One region of the Bradyrhizobium sp. USDA 4369 genome, then DNA from elsewhere that is predicted to be linked to it. Evidence: predicted binding sites of a transcription regulator. Region 1 holds the regulator's gene; the other holds the start of a gene.
What was found. The regulator HrcA, encoded in region 1, represses chaperone genes, less so after heat shock. The targets are predictions, from matches to a motif close to GTTAGCACTCNCNNNNNGNGAGTGCTAAC.
Positions count from the first base shown of each region.

Region 2: groES (co-chaperone GroES) is a predicted target of HrcA. The motif match lies at 4,791-4,819, and genes of this name have one in related genera.

Region 1 covers NZ_JBSRYH010000001.1:2,342,256-2,349,561, forward strand. The annotation lists gene dnaK (molecular chaperone DnaK) at 1-202, opposite strand, end outside; gene ACVIJ6_RS10630 (hypothetical protein) at 696-1,631, shown strand; gene pncA (bifunctional nicotinamidase/pyrazinamidase) at 1,799-2,512, shown strand; gene grpE (nucleotide exchange factor GrpE) at 2,621-3,241, opposite strand; gene hrcA (heat-inducible transcriptional repressor HrcA) at 3,374-4,462, opposite strand; gene rph (ribonuclease PH) at 4,653-5,366, shown strand; gene rdgB (RdgB/HAM1 family non-canonical purine NTP pyrophosphatase) at 5,363-6,007, shown strand; gene hemW (radical SAM family heme chaperone HemW) at 5,994-7,151, shown strand; gene ACVIJ6_RS10665 (penicillin-binding protein activator) at 7,180-7,306, opposite strand, start outside.
Region 2 covers NZ_JBSRYH010000001.1:7,708,427-7,715,732, forward strand. The annotation lists gene ACVIJ6_RS35030 (class II aldolase/adducin family protein) at 1-760, shown strand, start outside; gene ACVIJ6_RS35035 (hypothetical protein) at 887-1,447, opposite strand; gene ACVIJ6_RS35040 (Hsp20 family protein) at 1,536-1,985, opposite strand; gene ACVIJ6_RS35045 (hypothetical protein) at 2,203-2,385, opposite strand; gene groL (chaperonin GroEL) at 2,695-4,317, opposite strand; gene groES (co-chaperone GroES) at 4,361-4,675, opposite strand; gene ACVIJ6_RS35060 (trypsin-like peptidase domain-containing protein) at 4,898-5,995, shown strand; gene ACVIJ6_RS35065 (diguanylate cyclase) at 6,145-7,306, shown strand, end outside.

The sequences.
Region 1 (7,306 bases):
CGAAGAAGGTCCGCTCGGGGTTGGTCACGGCCTGGCGCTTGGCCGGCTGACCGACCAGACGTTCGCCGTCGTCACTGAACGCGACGATCGACGGCGTGGTGCGCATGCCCTCGGCATTCTCGATGACCTTCGACGATTTGCCGTCCATAACGGCCACGCACGAATTCGTGGTGCCGAGATCGATCCCGATGACCTTTCCCATGGTCTCATATCCTTCTTTTTGCGGCAGGTTGGGTGGGGCCCTGACGGCGCCCCCATCCAAAACCCCCTCAGATCAAATGCTCGCGATATTGCGACGATGAGCGTCATATAGGAGGGGGTGACTGACCCGCAAGGACCGGACAGGACCCTGGCACGCGGAAAAACCGCGGATTTTTGCGCGCTGCGCGAAAGCGCCGGCCGGCGGAGCCCAGCGGTATCTCAACCGGACCTTGGCATCGCGCCGCGCCCGTTTCCGAGCCTGATCCGCAGCGCCGCCGCAAAGGCGCCACATCAGCTGGCGCGGCGGCCGCGTCGAATCATCCTTAGCGAAGTCATAATCGGAGCGACGGTCGCCGGCACCGGAACTTCTGGTCGCAGCCAATCGGTCTGTTGCTGGCTTGGCAAACCCGCTAAAAGGCGTGCCGTCCTATGGCGACCGTACGGGGGCTGCGGCCGGCCGCATGCCCTGGGTTTGTGAACGAGGCTGCTTCTTCATGATGTTCTCCCGACTTCTCGCCGCGGCCGTCGTTTCGCTGTCGCTGCTCGGCCCCGTGTCGGCTGCGGACGCGATTTTTCCGCCGGGCGTCCGGATCGGACTTGCGCCCCTGGTCGGCCTCACCAAGGCCAAGACCTTCCCCGGCTTCGAGACCGAGGATCAGAGCGTCAAGGTGCTGCTGACCGAGCTGCCGGCAGCGGCCTATGGCGAGGTCAAGAATGCGTTCACGGCCAATCCCGGGGGTACCGGCAACATCAAGCCGGAAAGCATCGAGACCGCTGCAGGCACGGCCTACTACACAGTCGAGAACGGCCGCGACGGCGCCACCGCGGTGCGGCGCTACTCGATGATCCTGCCCGGCACCGGCTTCTCCGGCTATGTCGCGGTGCAGGTCCCGGAGACGGCGAGCAAGATCTACACGGATGACGCCGTGCGCCAGATGTTCGCCTCCGCCGTGGTCCGCAAGGACGTCCCGGTGGACGAGCAATTGTCGACCATGCCGTTCAAGGTGACCGAGCTCTCCGGCTTCAAGACGGTGCGGACGCTCGGACCGGGCGCGCTGCTCCTCGCCGACGGCGAAGAGGACAAGGGCATTGAAGCGGCGCCCTTCGTGGTGATCGGGCTCGTGGCCGGAGCAACACCGGAGGCCGGCGACCGGGGCCGTATCGCGCAGCAGGCCGCGACGACCATTCCCGGCGTTCGCGAAGCTCGCATCACGATGTCGGAGCCCATTCGGATCGACGGCCTGCCAGCCTATGAGACCCGCGTCGACGCCGTCAGCGGCAAGGACAACACGCCGGTCACCGTCGTTCAATGGTTGCGCTTCGGCGGCCCGAACACGCTGCGGATCATCGGCAGCGCTCCGCGAGACCAATGGTCAACAGCGTTCCCGCGCTTCCGCGCGGTGCGGGATGGCATCCAGCCGAGGGGCTGAGCGCGCCGCCCGGCCCTGATCGAATTGTTGCCAGCTCTGCCCGCAATCTGAGGTAACCTCGAGCCGGCGCACCAAGCGCCGATGCTTGCGCCTGATTTGCCATTGCGCGTTTCGCGCGGTCGAAGAGGACGGCGGTGGCATCAGCTCAATCAGGGGAGGGAGGTCATATGGACAGACGAGGGATTTTGGCCGGTCTCGGTGCCACGGCGCTGATGTCAGCGCTTCCCGCCCGCGGCTGGGCCGCGGCATCAATCAAGCCGGACGAGACATCGGCACTGCTCGTGATCGATGTGCAGAATTGTTTCCTGCCCGGCGGCAGCCTCGCCGTAAAGGACGGCGAGCAGGTTGTTCCGATCATCAACCGGATCGCGAAGGCCTTCAGCAATGTGGTTCTGACGCAGGACTGGCACACGCCGGCGCACGTCTCATTCGCCTCCAGCCACGCCGGAAAGAAGCCGTTCGAACTGGTCGACCTCGCTTATGGCAAGCAGGTGCTGTGGCCGGACCATTGCGTGCAAGGCACCGAGGGAGCGGCGCTGTCCAAGGATCTCGTGATTCCACAGGCCGAGCTCATCATCCGCAAGGGCTTTCACAATGAGGTCGACAGCTATTCGGCTTTCACCGAGGCCGATGGCAGGACCACCACGGGTCTCGCTGCCTATCTGCAGGCGCGTGGCATCGCCCGCGTCTTCGTTGCCGGACTGGCGACCGATTTCTGCGTCGCCTGGACCGCGCTCGATGCCCGCAAGGCAGGACTGGAAACCTATGTGGTCGAGGACGCCTGCCGCGGCATCGACACCCAGGGCTCGCTGGCCAAGGCATGGACCGACATGGCGGCGGCCGGCGTCAAGCGGATCAGATCCGAGGATATCGCGGCATAGTCCGGCGCGACGCGCCACAGCGAAAAACCAGCGCCACGGCTTAAAAAAGAGAAAGCCACGAGCTCACAGCCCGTGGCTTTCTGATTCGCTTGGACTTGGGCGCCGCCGTCAGGCCGCGTTGTTGGGCTGATCGCTGTTCGCAGCGGGCGCCGGCTTCGCGCCGCCCTTGGACACGCCGACCAGCGCCGGACGCAGCACGCGCTCGCCGATCATGAACCCGGCCTGTACGACCTGCACCACCGTGCCCGACGGCACCGAGGCATCGGGGACCTCGTACATCGCCTGCTGGAAGTTCGGGTCGAACTTCTGTCCGGTCGGATCGAATTTCTTGACGCCGTTCTTCTCCAGCGTGTTGAGCAGCGAGCGCTCGGTCAGCTCGACGCCTTCGATCAGCGCCTTGAGGCCGGGATCGGCATTGGCCCGCGTCTCGGCCGGCACGGCATCGAGCGCACGCTGCAGATTGTCGGCGATATCGAGCACGTCGCGCGCGAAGCCGGTGATGCCGTAGATGCGGGCATCGGCAACCTCACGGGCCGTGCGCTTGCGCAGATTCTCCATCTCCGCCAGCGTGCGCAACATCTTGTCGCGCGCGTCGGCGGCTTCCTTTGCCAGTGCCTCTGCTGAGCCGGTCTCGGGGTCGTCGGGCATGATATAGGGTTTGGAGACGACGGGTTCGCTGGCCTGCGCCGGGTTTTCCGGATCGTTTTTATGCAGGTCGGGATCGGTCATGGACAGACTTCTCGCAAGTTCGGCTGAACGGGTTTTCTGGATGTCGGGCGGGATATCGTGCTTTAGTCAGCGAAAATCAAGCGCGGGCTCGCGGCTCCGCGCGATCGCAGGGTTAACCGGACCGATCGCGCATCAGCCACCGAGCAGCCGGCTGACCAGGCGCGCCGCATAATCGACCGTCGGTATCACGCGGGCATAGTTCAGCCGGGTCGGACCGATCACGCCGAGCACGCCGACAATGCGGCCGGTGGCGTCGGAATAAGGCGACACGATCGTCGATGAGCCCGACAGCGAAAACAGCTTGTTCTCCGAGCCGATGAAGATGCGGACGCCGTCGGCATTCTCGGCGCGCCCCAAGAGGTCGACGACGCCGCGCTTGGTCTCGAGATCGTCGAACAGCCGCCTGACCCGTTCGAGATCTTCGAGCGCGTGCAGATCCTCGAGCAGATTGGCGTGGCCGCGCACGATCAGCTGGCGATCTTCGCTGTTGCCGCCCGACCAGCTCGCGACACCGGCCGCAATCACCTTCTGGGTCAGCTGATCGAGCTCGGCGCGATCTTGCGCCAGCGCGGTCTCCAGCTCGAGCCGCGCTTCCGCCAGGGTGCGTCCCCTGATCCGGGCATTGAGGAAGTTTGAGGCCTCGGTGAGCGCCGAGGATGGCACGCCGGGTGGCAGCGCCAGCACACGATTTTCGACTTGGCCGTCCTCGCCGACCAGCACCACCAGCGCCCGCTCCGGCTCCAGCCGCACGAACTCGATATGCTTGAGCCGGGTGTTGGATTTCGCCGTCAGAACCACGGCAGCGGCACGGGTCAGGCCGGAAAGCCGCGTCAGCGCCTCGTCGAGGGCAGCTTCCACCGACTGCGCCCGTCCGACGGACGCGAGCTGACTCTGGATCGATTGCCGCTCCGCCTCGGTCATGTCACCGACCTGCATCAGGGCGTCGACGAAGAAGCGGAGCCCCGCCTCGGTCGGCAAACGGCCGGCGGAGGTATGCGGCGCATAGATCAGGCCGAGCTGTTCCAGATCGGCCATGACGTTGCGCACCGACGCAGGCGACAGCGGAACCGCGATCAGACGCGAGATATTGCGCGAGCCGACCGGCTCGCCGGTCGCCAGATAGCTTTCGACGATCTGGCGAAAAATCTCGCGCGAGCGCTCATTGAGCTGCGCGAGCCCCGCCGGCGGTGTCATCAGGTTGATCGGATCGTGGTGGGCCACCAGAGACTCTCCTCCCCAGTTGCCTATAATGTGTCCATGCGGCGGCTCGGTGGCAAGCTGGTCTTGAGCAGGGGCCTCCTTTGCGCAGGGGCCCCCTGGCGCGATCCACCCTGATAAGCCCTTGCCGCTGCCGGCCCCGGCTCCTACAAGGCCGTTTAACACCCGTCTTTGCCCTGCCACGGAGAGAATCATGCGGCCGAGCCGCCGTGCACCGGATGAATTGCGACCCGTGAGCCTGGAGCGGGGCGTCGTCAAATACGCCGAGGGCTCCTGCCTGGTGAAGTTCGGCGACACTCATGTGCTGGTCACCGCCACACTGGAGGATCGGCTGCCGCCATGGCTCAAGGGCCAGGGCCGCGGCTGGATCACGGCCGAATATGGCATGCTGCCGCGCGCCACCCTGGAACGGACCCGGCGGGAGGCCTCCGCTGGCAAGCAGACCGGCCGCACGGTCGAGATCCAGCGCCTGATCGGCCGCTCGCTGCGCACAGCGATCGACCTGGAGGCGCTCGGCGAGCGCCAAATCACGGTCGATTGCGACGTGCTGCAGGCCGATGGCGGCACCCGCACGGCGTCGATCACCGGGGCCTGGGTCGCGCTCGCCGACTGCATCAAATGGATGAAGACCCGCAACATGCTGAAGACCGAGGTCTTGCGCGCCAATGTCGCCGCGATCTCCTGCGGCATCTACAACGGCACGCCAGTGCTCGACCTTGACTATGCCGAGGATTCCGAGGCCGAGACCGACGCCAATTTCGTCATGACCGGCGATGGCCGCATCATCGAGGTGCAGGGCACGGCGGAGAAGACCCCATTCACCGAGGCCGAGTTCCTGGCGCTGATGGCGCTGGCGCGCAAGGGCGTGGCCCGGCTGGTCGATCTGCAGAAGATGGCAGTCGCGTGAGCAGCAGCCATCGCAAGCTCAGCGGTCGCATCGTTATCGCGACCCACAATCCCGGCAAGCTGGCCGAGATGCGCGAGCTGCTGGCCCCCCATGGCGTCGAGGCCGTATCAGCCGGCGAACTCGGTCTCGGCGAGCCGGACGAGACCGGCGAGACATTCCAGGCAAATGCACGCATCAAGGCCGTGGCCGCCGCGGAGGCCGCGCAGCTGCCGGCCTTTGCCGATGATTCCGGCATCGTCGTCCATGCACTGGACGGCGCGCCGGGCATCTACTCGGCCCGCTGGGCCGGGCCGGACAAGGATTTCACGGCCGCGATGACCCGGATCGAGCGTCTGCTCCAGGAGCGCGGTGCGACCGGACCGGACAAACGCGGCGCGCATTTCGTCTCGGCGCTGTGCGTGGCCTGGCCGGACGGGCATATCGAGGAGGTCGAGGCGCGCGTCGACGGCACCTTGGTGTGGCCGCCGCGCGGCTCCGCCGGCTTCGGCTACGACCCGATGTTTCTGCCCGAGGGACATGATCGCACCTTCGGCGAGATGACGAGCGTCGAGAAGCACGGCCTGCCGCCGCTCGGCCTCGGCCTGTCGCATCGGGCCCGTGCTTTCGTGAAGCTTGCGGAGATCTGCCTTGACCAGCGCTGACAGCGAAGCGTTCGGCGTCTATGTGCACTGGCCGTTCTGCCTGTCGAAATGTCCGTATTGCGACTTCAACAGCCACGTCCGCCACACAGCCATCGACCAGGACCGCTTCGCCCGCGCCTTCGCCAGGGAAATCGAGACCACCGCCGCGCGCACCGGCGCGCGCACCGTCTCCTCGATCTTTCTCGGCGGCGGCACGCCGTCGCTGATGCAGCCGCAGACCGTCGGCGCCATTCTCGATGCCATCGGCCGGCACTGGCATGTTGCAGGCGATGTCGAGGTGACGCTGGAGGCCAATCCGACCAGCGTCGAGGCGACCCGGTTCGCTGGCTATCGCACCGCCGGCGTCAACCGCGTGTCACTCGGCGTCCAGGCCATGGACGACGCCTCGCTGAAAATGCTGGGCCGCCTGCACACCGCCGAGGAAGCCATGAAAGCGGTGGCCATCGCGCGGCAGGCCTTCGCGCGCTATTCGTTCGACCTGATCTATGCCCGGCCTGACCAGACGCCGGCGATGTGGACCGAGGAATTGACCCGCGCCATCGGCGAGGCGGCCGAGCATCTGTCGCTGTATCAGCTGACGATCGAGGAGGGCACGCCGTTCTTCGGCCTGCACGCCGCCGGCAAGCTGAAGACACCGGACGAGGGTCTGGCGCGCACGCTGTACGATGTGACGCAGGAGGTCTGTGCGCGTCACGGCCTGCCGGCCTATGAGATCTCCAATCATGCACGGCCGGGCGCGGAGTGCCGGCACAATCTCGTCTATTGGCGCGGCCAGGAATATGCCGGCATCGGTCCCGGCGCCCATGGCCGGCTCGACATCGACGGCATCAGGCACGCCATCGCGACCGACAAGCGGCCGGAAGCCTGGCTGATGCGGGTCGAATCCAACGGTCATGGCGTGATGACCGACGATGAGCTCAACCGCGAGGAGCGCGCCGACGAATTCCTGCTGATGGGGCTGCGGCTCGCCGAGGGCATCGACCCCCAGCGCTATGCCGCGATCTCGGGACGGCAGCTTGATCCGCGCCGCATCGCGCTGCTGCGCGAGGAGGGCGCGATCATCGTCGATGGAGACGGTCGCCTGCGGGTGACGCAGGACGGCTTTCCGGTGCTCGACGCCGTCGTGGCCGATCTCGCCGCCTGACGCTGCGCGCTTTTGTGTGGCGTTGAAGCTATGTGGCGTTAAAGCTCTTGGGCGCACCGGCGACAGCCTGCCCGCCCCCTGAGCCGACTCGCATCACCGCGAGCCCGCGCTCATTGGTGCCGTCGCTGCGGAAACGAAACAAGCCGTCGATGCCG
Region 2 (7,306 bases), 5.4 Mb from region 1:
CCTGAAGGACGTGCCCTCGAACATGACCGAGGCCGAGTGGTCACAGCGGGTCAATCTCGCCGCCGCCTATCGCCTGGTGGCGATGTTCGGCTGGGACGATCTCGTCGACACCCACATCTCCGCCCGCGTGCCCGGCCCGGAGCACCATTTCCTGATCAACCCCTATGGCCTGCTGTTCGAGGAGATCACCGCCTCCAGCCTGATCAAGGTCGACCTCTACGGCAATCAGCTGTCGGAGAGCCAGTACAGCATCAACCCGGCCGGCTTCACCATCCATTCGGCGATCCACGAGGTGCGCGAGGATGCCGGCTGCGTGATCCATCTGCACACGCTGGACGGCGTCGCCGTGTCGAGCTGCGCCGACGGCCTGCTGCCGCTGAACCAGATCGCCCAATATGTCACCCATGATCTCGCGTATCACGACTATGAAGGCGTGGCGCTGGACCATGACGAGCGGCCGCGGCTGCAGCGCGACCTCGGCACCAAGAACCACATGCTGTTGCGCAATCACGGCACGCTGACCGTCGGGCGCTCGGTCGCCTCCGCCTTCGAGCGCATGTATCATCTCGAGCGCGCCTGCTCGATCCAGGTTCGGACGCGCACGCTGGGCGCAACGGCCTATCCGGTCCGCGACGAAGTGGTCGGCAAGAACGCGAAGCTGTTCGACAATCAGGATCGCGTTGAGCTGCGCTCGAACCAGCTGGTCTGGCCACCGCTGCTGCGCAGGCTCGATCGCGTCAATCCCGGTTACAGGAATTGATTTTCCCGCGCGCGGAGGGTAGAAAAAGTCAACACCCTCTACGCTATTTGGAATGAAACGCCGCCCAATTCCGGGCGGCGTTTTGATTTGTTCAGGTTTGTTGATCTGACGACAGGAGGGAGGGCGTCAGCAGCGCCCTGCGCGGCCCAGGCCTTGATGCTCGGACATGCCGTGCAGCTGCCGCAGTTCCTCAGCTAGCCGGCGCTCGACGAAGCGGCGCTCGTGGTCGGCGAGCCGGGTGGCCAGCAGCTTGCGATAGCGCCGCACATTGGCTTCACGGGAGAAGGCTTCGCGGGAGAAACGCAGGCGTGCGGCCGGCCTGACCCGGCCAGCGGCCCCGCCGGGCGCATGGTCCGGCGCGGCCCCGTCCGCCTGTACATCGACCCGGGGCACGACACGCATCGCGGCGCCGCCGCGCGGCCGCGGCGGCTGATCCTCGCGATCCAATTGCCGCAGCGCGCCGAGGACATCGGACAGGCGCAGCGGCCGCGCAATGCCGGGAATGTCGCGCAGCTGCGGCTGTGACTCGACTGCATACATGTCTGATGCCCAGGAGGACAGGATCAGCCGCTTCTCGGCCCGCGACAGTTTCGCGTCGTTGAGCAGATCGGCCGGGGATTCGTAGTGCGAGACCGGGTGGAAGGTCCCCCCGCCTGCGGTGGTGATCGAAACACTGCGCTCACTCATGTCGTGTCTCCTCCTAACGCTCCTTTCGCATGGACACTGCTGCCGAAGCGCGCGGGCACCACCGCCCGCGCGCCGCGTGACATCGGCCTCACGCCGCCTTCTGTTGCGCGATCTGCTCGACCGGCGCGGTGTTGATCGCGATCCGGCGCGGCTTCATCGCCTCGGGAATTTCCCGCACCAGTTCGATCCGCAACAGGCCGTTGTCGAACGACGCCTTCGTGACCTGCACATAGTCGGCGAGATTGAACTGCCGCTTGAAGGGACGCGACGAGATGCCCTGGTAGAGATATTCGCGGCCGTCCTTGTCGGCCTTGCGACCTTCGACCGTAAGCACATTATGCTCGGCCGTGATCGCCAATTCGTCCGGAGAGAAGCCGGCGAGCGCCAGCGAGATCTGATAGCGGTCGTCGCCGAGACGTTCGATGTTGTAAGGGGGATAATTGTCCTCGACCGCGCGCTGCGTCTCATCCAGCAGGTCGAACAGACGGTCGAAGCCGACGGTGGAGCGCCACAACGGGCTGAAATCGTAGGTCCTCATAGCCAAGTCCTCCAAAGAGCAAGATGGATACGAAGGAGCGCTGGCCGATGCAGGACCTCTGAGTACCAGACAAGCGGTCAGCGCCCAGATGACAGCCGGGCCCCGAAGGCACCCGGCACCGCCGAAGCGGCAGACAACGAATTAGAAGAACGGAAGCCGGTTTCAAGAGGCTGCCGCCAGATTTTTTGCCGCATCCGCGATGCGGTCGCTCGGCCGGTCAGGCCGCCACCGCCGACAGCCGTTGCAGCCGCATCGTGGCCTCGCGCAGTACGCTGACCAGCCGGTCGCGCTCGCGCGCATCGAGATCGCCGCGCGACAGCACCGTCTGGCAATGCGCGACCACGCGCTGCTCACTTTCGATGAGAAAACGAGTCAAACGCCGCGGATCGGCAATCGCCATGGCGGCGGCCGGATTGGGTGGCGGATGATCGTACTGCCAGGCATGCATGATCGCCCCTGCAAACACGCGAAAGCGCTGCGACCGAGCCCCGGGCGGCGCGACAGCGCCCCAATCACACCTCCCGTCGACCGTCGCTCCACCGAGGCCGCGGCAATTGTGGCCGGCCATGGACGGATTGCGGTCGTAGCTTGTGTGATAGCTGCGCGTTATGGCCGATCCACGGCCAGCCGCGGCAATCAGCTGCTTTCTTTTTGCGAAGCGCACCGAATACCGTGGCGGGCCGGGCCGGCCCGCCACGGTTGCTGGCGATCAGAAATCCATCGCCGGCGCGGCCGGGGTGGCCTCCGCCTTCTTCGGCTTGTCGGCAACCAGCGCCTCGGTGGTGATCAGCAGCGAGGCGACCGAAGCCGCATCCTGCAGCGCGGTGCGGACCACCTTGGCCGGGTCGATCACGCCGGCCTGTACCAGATCCTGGTACTCGCCGGTCGCGGCGTTGAAGCCCCAGCTGTAGGTGTCCTTCTCCAGGAGCTTGCCGACCACCAGCGAACCGTCCTCGCCGGCGTTCTGCACGATCTGCCGCACCGGCACCTGAATGGCGCGACGGATGATGTCGACGCCGGCCTTCTGGTCGGCATTGGCGGTCTTGACGCCGTCGAGCACCTTGGTGGCGCGCAGCAGCGCCACGCCGCCGCCGGGCAGGATGCCCTCCTCGACTGCCGCGCGCGTGGCATGCAGCGCATCGTCGACGCGGTCCTTGCGCTCCTTGACCTCGACCTCGGTGGCGCCGCCGACGCGGATGACAGCGACGCCGCCGGCGAGCTTGGCCAGCCGCTCCTGCAGCTTCTCGCGGTCGTAGTCAGAGGTGGTCTCCTCGATCTGCAGCCTGATCTGCTGCGTCCGCGCCTCGATGTCCTTCCGGGCGCCGGCACCGTCCACGATCGTGGTGTTCTCCTTGTCGATGACGACCTTCTTGGCGCGGCCGAGCATCGACAAGGTCACGTTCTCCAGCTTGATGCCGAGATCCTCGGAGATCGTGGTGCCGCCGGTGAGGATCGCGATGTCCTCCAGCATCGCCTTGCGGCGATCGCCGAAGCCCGGCGCCTTGACGGCGGCGATCTTGAGGCCGCCGCGCAGCTTGTTGACGACCAGGGTCGCCAGCGCCTCGCCCTCGACGTCCTCGGCGACGATCAACAGCGGCTTGCCGGACTGCACCACCGCTTCGAGCAGCGGCAGCATGGTCTGCAGGCCCGACAGCTTCTTCTCGTGGATCAGAATGTAGGGATCCTCGAGCTCGACTCGCATCTTCTCGGTGTTGGTGACGAAGTACGGCGAGACATAGCCGCGGTCGAACTGCATGCCCTCGACCACCTCGAGCTCGGTGTCCAGGCTCTTGGCCTCCTCGACCGTGATCACGCCCTCATTGCCGACCTTCTGCATGGCCTCGGCGAGGAAGCGGCCGATCTCGTTGTCGCCATTGGCCGAGATGGTGCCGACCTGGGCGATCTCGTCATTGCTGGTGATCTTCTTGGCGTGCGACTTAAGGTCGGCCACGATGGCGTCGACCGCGAGATCGATGCCGCGCTTGAGGTCCATCGGGTTCATGCCGGCGGCGACCGACTTGGTGCCTTCCTTGACGATGGCCTGGGCGAGCACGGTGGCGGTGGTGGTGCCGTCGCCGGCGAGATCGGCGGTCTTCGAAGCCACTTCGCGCACCATCTGCGCGCCCATGTTCTCGAACTTGTCCTCGAGCTCGATCTCCTTGGCGACCGTGACGCCGTCCTTGGTGATGCGCGGGGCGCCGAATGATTTCTCGATCACGACGTTGCGGCCCTTGGGACCCAGCGTGACCTTCACGGCATTGGCGAGGATGTCGACGCCGCGCAGCATGCGGTCGCGCGCGTCGGTGGAAAACTTCACGTCCTTGGCAGCCATGTTCGTCGTCTCCTTATCTACCGATGACTGTCAGTTGAGGGGATCAAGCAGCCTTCTTGGCCGCGACGGGGGCATCGATGATGCCGAGCAGGTCGCTCTCCTTCATGATCAGGAGATCCTTGCCGTCGATCTTGACCTCGGTGCCGGACCATTTGCCGAACAGCACGCGGTCACCCGGCTTGACGTCGAGCGGCACGAGCTGGCCCTGCTCATTCCGCGCGCCAGGGCCCGCGGCGACGATCTCGCCCTCCTGCGGCTTCTCCTTGGCGGTGTCGGGAATGATGATGCCGCCCTTGGTCTTCTCTTCGGCATCGATGCGGCGCACGAGCACACGGTCGTGCAATGGACGGAAATGCATGCACATCCTCCTTCACAAGATCAGCGATGTCATAGGACCCGGGTCCCATGAGGCCCCCGGGCGAACAACGACCTAGGAAAGCCGAACTTTTCGTTCAAGAGGGTCACGGAAAATTTTTGGCACTCGGCGGGAACGATTGCCAGGACGGCTCTTGACCCCACCGGCTGTCCTGACCAGTTTCACCGTCGCCAAATCCGTCCAGATTCCGTCGAGGAAAAAACGATGCAGATTCTGCGTTGTGTCCGGCCTTTGGTTCTGCTGCCGGCGATCGTGCTCTCCCTCCTGGCTGCCCCTGCCTTCGCCCAGATCCCGGACCTCAAGCTCGGCCGCGTGCCGACCTTGGCGCCACTGGTCAAGGAGGTCACCCCGGCCGTCGTCAACATCTCGGTCGAAGGCAAGGTCCGGCAGGACAATCCGCTGTACCAGGACCCGCTGTTTCGCGAGTTCTTCGATGTCCCCAAGCAGGTCGAGAAGCAGATCAGCGCTACCGGCTCAGGCGTCATCGTCGATGCGCAGCGCGGCTACGTCATGACGGCCAATCACGTCGTCGAGCATGTCAGCACCGCGCAGATCCGGACCAAGGACGGCCGCAAATTTTCCGCCCGCCTGGTCGGGCGCGATCCCGCCACCGACATCGCGGTGCTGCAGATCAAGGATCCCACCGAACTCAAGGCGATCGTGATGGGCGACAGCGACGCGCTCGAGGTCGGCGACTTCGTGATCGCGGTCGGCAACCCGTTCGGCCTCGGACAGACCGTCACCTCCGGCCTCGTCAGCGCGCTCGGGCGCACCGGCCTCGGCAAGCAGGGCTATGAGGATTTCATCCAGACCGACGCCGCGATCAATCCCGGCAATTCCGGCGGGGCGCTGATCAACCTCCGCGGCGAGTTGGTCGGCATCAACACCGCGATCATCTCGCCGGGCGGCGGCAATGTCGGCATCGGCTTTGCCGTGCCGATCAACATGGCGCGACGGGTAATGGAGCAACTGGTCGCCAACGGCCGCGTCGACCGCGGACGCATCGGCGTCACCCTGCTCGACCTGGATTCGCCGGCCGATGGCCGCGTCCAGGGCGCCCGCGTCGCCGATGTGACGGTCGGCTCACCGGCCGAACGTGCGGGACTACGCAAGGGCGACATCATCGTGAAGGCGAACGACATGCCGGTGCGCAGCGCGACGCAGGTTCGCAACCTCATTGGGCTGACGCCGGTCGGCCAACGCGTCCGCCTCGTGTTCGAGCGCGACCGCGCGCTCGGCAATGCGACGGTCGAGGTCGCGCCGGTCACCGAAGAACGCGCCCGCGCGCGAAGCTCGGGCTGAGCACGATCAACCTTCAGTCCACAATGGGGAGCGCCCACGACGTGTAGTAATTTTTTACCGCTCATCAAGCATGGAACGAGACGCCGATACCTCTCTAAAGGCCTGTTAAGCGCCTTGCCCTTAGTGAGCGCGAGGGCGGAGGTAATGACATGCGGGGTGACGGTCTGTCTTTCAGTTTGCCACGCTGGCGCGTGACGCGCTGGCTGGCAGACCCGGGATATCAGGTATCTCCCGACAATCGCCTCGCTCTGATCGGCGAGCTCTATGGCTGCTGGTCGGTGTTCGCCGGTGGCGCCATCAACACCGTTGCCGTCGCGGCAGCGCTCGCGCTACGCACACCGACTGCCCTCTTCATCAGCTGGTTCGCCCTGGAGCTCGTGATCTGCCTGTCGCGGCTGATCGTGATGATGATCGCCTATCGCAGATCACGTAACAAGCTCACGACACCGACCGATGTCCACATCCTGCTCTCGGTGGCCTGGAGCGCCAGCGTCGGTTTCGGTGTCGGCATCAGCCTGGCCTCGGGCGACTGGGTCGCGGCTTCACTCGCCTGCATTTCGTCAGCGGCCATGGTCGGCGGCATCTGCTTTCGCAATTTCAGTGCGCCACGCCTCGTGGGCACGATGATCCTGTGCAGCATCGGCCCGGTGCTCCCGGGTGTCGCGATATCCCATGAACCGCTGCTGTTCGTGATGTATCTGCAGATGCCGGTGTACTTCGTGGCGATGACCGGCGCGGCATTCCGCCTGAACAAGATGCTCGTCGCGGTCATGCGCGCCAAGACCGAGAGCGATGAGCGGGCGCGGCGCGATCCGCTCACGGGCCTGTCCAACCGTGCCGGCCTGATCGAGGCCTTGCAACGAAAGCTCGCGGGCAAGGCCGATGCGGACCAGCGCTTCGCCTTGCTCTATCTCGATCTCGACGGCTTCAAGCCGGTGAACGACACCTTTGGCCATGCGGCGGGCGACGAACTGCTGAAGATCGTCGGCCGGACGCTGCGGCAGGTCGTGTCTCCGGCCGACCTGATTGCGCGGATCGGTGGCGACGAGTTCGTCGTGCTGGTCAGCGATCCGTCGATCGACCACGCTTTGGCGCTCGGCGAACGCATCATCGAGATGATCACTGCGCCGGTGGTGCTGCCGGGCGGCGCGCGCGTGCATATCGGCATGAGCATCGGCATTGCGGCGGCGCCCGAGCACGGCAGCGATGCCGAGGCTCTGCTGTTTGCCGCCGACGCCGCACTCTATGACGCCAAGTCGAGCGGAAAATCGTGCTGGAGATTGGCCTCGGTTGAGGCCAATCTCGCAGCCT